DNA from 2 places in the Micromonospora sp. U56 genome. Region 2 is predicted to be linked to the other one. Evidence: riboswitches for the same ligand, from Rfam matches in the RefSeq annotation. Region 2 holds a riboswitch; the other holds the start of a gene.

Region 1 (2,378 bases), on a different contig from region 2:
CCTACCGCCGGTTGGGCGACTCCGGGCTCGTGGTGTCCGTGGTCGGCATCGGCTGCAACAACTTCGGCCGCAAGCTCGACCTCGACGACACCCGGGCGGTGGTCGACGCCGCCCTCGACGCCGGGATCAACTTCTTCGACACCGCCGACATCTACGGCGAGCCGCAGGGCGGCTCCGAGGAACTGCTCGGGCAGGCGCTCAAGGGGCGCCGGGACGACGTGGTGGTGGCCACCAAGTTCGGCATGGACATGCACGGCATGAACGGCCCCGACCACGGCGCCCGGGGCGCGCGCCGCTACATCGCCCGGGCGGTGGAGGCGTCGCTGCGCCGGCTCGGCACCGACCACATCGACCTGTACCAGATGCACGAGCCCGACCCGGGCACCCCGATCGACGAGACGCTCGCCGCCCTGGACGACCTCGTCCGCGCCGGCAAGGTCCGCTACCTCGGCAACTCCAACTTCGCCGGCTGGCAGATCGCCGACGCCGACTGGGTCGCCTCGTCCAACGGGCGGGCCCGGTTCATCAGCGCGCAGAACCACTACTCGCTGCTGGAACGCTCCGTCGAAACCGAGGTCGTGCCCGCCTGCGAGCGGTTCGGCCTGGGCATGCTGCCGTTCTTCCCGCTCGCCAACGGCCTGCTCACCGGCAAGTACAAGCGCAACGAGGCACCCCCCGCCGGCAGCCGGCTCTCCGGCGGCGGCCGGTACGCGCAGCGCCTCGCCGCCGCGGACTGGGACACCATCGAGGCCATCGAGGCGTACGCCGGCGAACGCGGCCTGTCGATGCTCCAGGTGGCGATCGGCGGGCTGGCCGCCCGTCCGGCGGTGACCTCGGTGATCGCCGGCGCCACCACGCCGGAGCAGGTGCGGGCCAACGCCGAGGCCGGGACCTGGCAGCCCACCGACGAGGACCTGGACGCCCTCGACGCCATCCTCTGACCGTCGGCCGGTCGGCCGACCCGCCGGCGGTCGTACCACCCGTGAGCGGGGCACCTCGGAGTCGTTGCGACGCCTCCGAGGTGCCCCGTTCTTTCGTGCCCGGCCCTCCACTCAGGCCAACCGGACAGCATGGCGTGAGCGGTCCGTCACGCGCTGCCCGCACCGTCGAGTTGAGACGGTCCGTGGGAAAAGCGCACCCCCGCCCTTGGCGGATCGGCGCATCCGTCGTACGGTATGCCGCAAGTGACCCACGGGAGCCCGGTGCACCGGGCTGAGAGGGGGGCTGAAGCCCCCGACCGTCGAACCTGATCCGGGTAATGCCGGCGCAGGGAGGAGTTTGCCGTGCCGTCCCTGGGACGACTGCATCTGATCACCGACACCCGGCCGGGGCGCGACCCGCTCGCCGTGCTGCGCGCCGCCCTGCCGGTGGCCCGCGCCGAGCTGGTCGTACAGGTCCGGGTGGACGACGACGCCACCGACCGGCAGGCGTACGACCTGGCCTGCCGGGTGCTCGCGCTCTGCGCGCCGTACGGGGTGCCGTGCCTGGTCAACGACCGGCTGCACGTGGCGCTCGCGGTCGGCGCCGCCGGGGGCCACGTGGGCGCGGACGACCTGCCGGTCGGGGCGGCCCGCCGGGTGCTCGGCGCCGCCGCCGTGCTCGGCGCCACCGCCCGGGAACCGGTCGCCGCCACCGAGGCGGTCGCCGCCGGGGCCAGCTACCTGGGCGTGGGCCCCTGCCACGCCACCACCACCAAGGTCGGCCTGCCGGCCCCGATCGGCCCGGCCGGGGTACGCGCCGTCGCCGAGGCCGTCGCCGTGCCGGTGATCGCCATCGGCGGGGTGACCGCCGCGTCGGTGCCGGCGCTGCGGGCCGCCGGGGCGTACGGGGTGGCGGTGGTGGGGGCGCTGTCCGGATCAACGGATCCGGCCCGAGCTACCGCCGAGCTGCTCGGGGCGCTGACGTGCTGACCCGACCGGACGTCGCCGTGGTGGGGGCGGGACCGGTCGGGCTGGCAATCGCCTGGCGCTGCGCCGCGCGCGGGCTGCGCGTCGTCGTGCACGACCCCGCCCCCGGCTCCGGCGCGTCCCACGTGGCCGCCGGGATGCTCTCGCCGGTCGCCGAGGCGTACTTCGGGGAGCACGAGCTGACCGGGCTGCTCACCGAGTCGGCCGCCCGCTGGCCGGGCTTCGCCGCCGAGCTGGCCGAGGCCGCCGGCACCGATTTCGGCCACCGCACCGAGGGCACCCTCGTCGTCGGGCTCACCGGTGACGACCTGGCCGAGGCGCGGCGACTCTGGTCGTACCAGCGGGGGTTGGGGCTGCCGATCACGCCGCTGCGCCCCTCCGAGCTGCGGGACCGCGAGCCGGCGCTGGCGCCGCGGGTGCGCGGCGGCGCGATCGCGCCCGGCGACCACCAGGTCGACCCGCGGCGGCTGG
Region 2 (2,378 bases):
GCAACGCCTCGTCCACCCGCGGCCAGATCTCCTCGGCCGGCACCCCCCGGTTCTCCAGCCCGAACGCGACGTCGTCGCCGCTGCGGGCCATCACCAGTTGGGTCTCCGGGTCCTGGAAGACGATGCCGACCCGTTCCCGGTCCTTGCGCGGGTCGAGCCCGTCGATCTCGACGGTGCCCTCCTGCTCGCCGGAGTCCTCGGGCAGCAGCCCGGCCAGTGCCGCCAGCAGGGTGCTCTTGCCCGCCCCGGACGGCCCGAGCAGCAGGACCCGTTCCCCGGCCTCGATCCGCAGGTCCACCCCACGCACGGCCCACGCCTTCCGCCCGGCGTGCCGCCACCCGAACCCGCGCATCAACACCGCGCCCACCCGACCCCCTCCCTACCCAGGCCCACCCGGCTCCCGGCCGGTGATCAAGAGGTTTGCGTCACGACGGTGGCTCCCGTTGACGCAAACCTCTTGATCAACGAAGCGGGGGGCGGTCAGATGGCGGCGCGCTCGCGGCCGGCGGGGAAGCGGTCGAGGACGCCGGTGCGGGCCAGGGCGCGGGTGAGGGCGATGCCGCCCAGGCCGGCGATCGCCAGGGAGCTGACGGCGGTGATCAGGATGTAGGGGAGGCGGAAGCTGCCCCAGGCGGTGTCCGGGTACCAGACGAAGACGTCGTAGAGCGCCGCCGCCAGGCCGGCCAGCGTGGCGGCCAGCAGGGCGACGGGCAGCCGGAAGACGCGGTACCCGAAGGCCGCGAAGGCGAGTTCCGCCGCAGCGGCCTCCAGCGGACCCTGGATGACCAGCGTCCAGCCCCAGCTGCTGCCCAGCGCCACCGAGACCAGCGCGGCGACGGTGAGGGTGAAGAAGGCGGCGCCAGGCTTGCGGATGATCAGACCGCCCAGGACGGCCGGGACCAGCCAGACGCCGTAGATGGCCGCCCGGCCGGGCAGCGGGATCGCGTCGGCGGGGCCGTTCCAGAGCAGGCCCCAGGCCCAGAAGATGATGCCGAAGGCCACCCCGAGCACCGCCGCGATGACGATGTCGATGGTGCGCCACCGGTTGCTGTCGGTGTTGGTCATGTGTGCTCCCAGTCCAAATGATCGAACCAGGAGAAGACGCACGCCGCGCCCGGTGTGGAACCGGACGGCGGCGCGGCTGGAGGTCGACCGAACTCCCTGCGCTGGCATTACCCAGATCAGGTTCGAGGGTCTGCGGGCGGTGCCCGCACTCTCAGCGCTGTGCGCTCCCCTGTCGGATGTGAAGTTGTCTCTTCGACGCTAACAGCTCCGACCCCGCCACCGTCGGCCCGGGTGGACGACCGCCGGGCTGGGTAGGCTGCCGATCATGCGGGTCGAGGCGCGAGGGCTGACGTTCGAGGTACGCACCGGCGGCCCCGAGAGCGGTGAACCCGTCCTCCTGCTGCACGGCTTCCCGCAGCACGGCGGCGAGTGGGACGAGGTGGTCCCGGCGCTGCACGCCGCCGGCCTGCGCACGTACGCGCCGGACCAGCGGGGCTACTCGCCGGGCGCCCGCCCGACCGAGGTGGCCGCCTACCGGCTGCCGGAGCTGGTCGAGGACGCGGTGGCGCTGCTCGACGCGCTGGGCGTCGAGGCGGCCCACGTGGTGGGGCACGACTGGGGCGCGATCGTCGCCTGGGGCCTCGCCGCGGGGCACCCCGAGCGGGTTCGCACCCTGACCGCCGTCTCCGTGCCGCATCCCGCCGCGATGGCGCACGCGCTGGCGAACGACCCGCGGCAGAAGGCGCGCTCGTCGTACATGCTGCTGTTCCGCCAGCCGGGCAAGGCCGAGAAGGTGCTGCTGGCCGCGCGGGCGACCGCCCTGCGCCGGATGCTCTTCAGGTTGGGCGACGCCGAGCGGGTGGCCCGGTACGTCGAGCCGATGCGGGAGCCGGGCGCGCTGACCGGGGCGCTGAACTGGTACCGGGCCATGTCCCGGGCCGACCTGGCGCGGACCGGGCCGGTCGCGGTGCCCACCACCTTCGTCTGGAGCGACCGGGACGTCGCGATCGGCCGGACCGCCGCCGAGGCCTGCGCCGCCCAGGTGACCGGGCCGTACCGGTTCGTCGCGCTCCCCGGCGTCACCCACTGGATCCCCGACGAGGCGCCGGCCCCGCTGGCCGAGGCGATCCTGGCCCGGGTACGCGACCTTGCCTGAGCCCGCCGTGGGCCACCCGACGAGCAGGACCGACGAGCGGAGGAACGCATGACGGTGAGCGCCGAGGCATACCTGGCGGTGGTGACCGAGACGATCGGCCGGGTGGCCGCGAGCCAGCGGGAGGCGGTGGGTCGGGCGGCCGACCTGATCGCCGAGGCGCTGCGCGCCGACGGGGTGGTGCACGCCTTCGGCACCGGCCACTCCGAGGCGCTGGCGA

The links. Region 2 has a riboswitch for thiamine pyrophosphate ahead of KBX37_RS25610 (ECF transporter S component). Riboswitches for the same ligand answer to the same signal wherever they lie in the genome.
Region 1: linked by a shared signal. The riboswitch ahead of KBX37_RS09285 (thiamine phosphate synthase) and the one ahead of KBX37_RS25610 (ECF transporter S component) in region 2 are both predicted to bind thiamine pyrophosphate.

What each region holds. Positions count from the first base shown of each region.
Region 1 is NZ_JAGPYL010000017.1:72,462-74,839, forward strand. Features, by position in the region: gene KBX37_RS09280 (aldo/keto reductase) at 1-941, shown strand, start outside; TPP riboswitch at 1,183-1,290, shown strand; gene KBX37_RS09285 (thiamine phosphate synthase) at 1,284-1,910, shown strand; partial or broken gene KBX37_RS09290 (FAD-dependent oxidoreductase) at 1,904-2,378, shown strand, end outside.
Region 2 is NZ_JAGPYL010000095.1:20,442-22,819, reverse strand. Features, by position in the region: gene KBX37_RS25615 (ABC transporter ATP-binding protein) at 1-367, opposite strand, end outside; gene KBX37_RS25610 (ECF transporter S component) at 481-1,065, opposite strand; TPP riboswitch at 1,141-1,246, opposite strand; gene KBX37_RS25605 (alpha/beta fold hydrolase) at 1,331-2,161, shown strand; gene KBX37_RS25600 (sugar isomerase domain-containing protein) at 2,210-2,378, shown strand, end outside.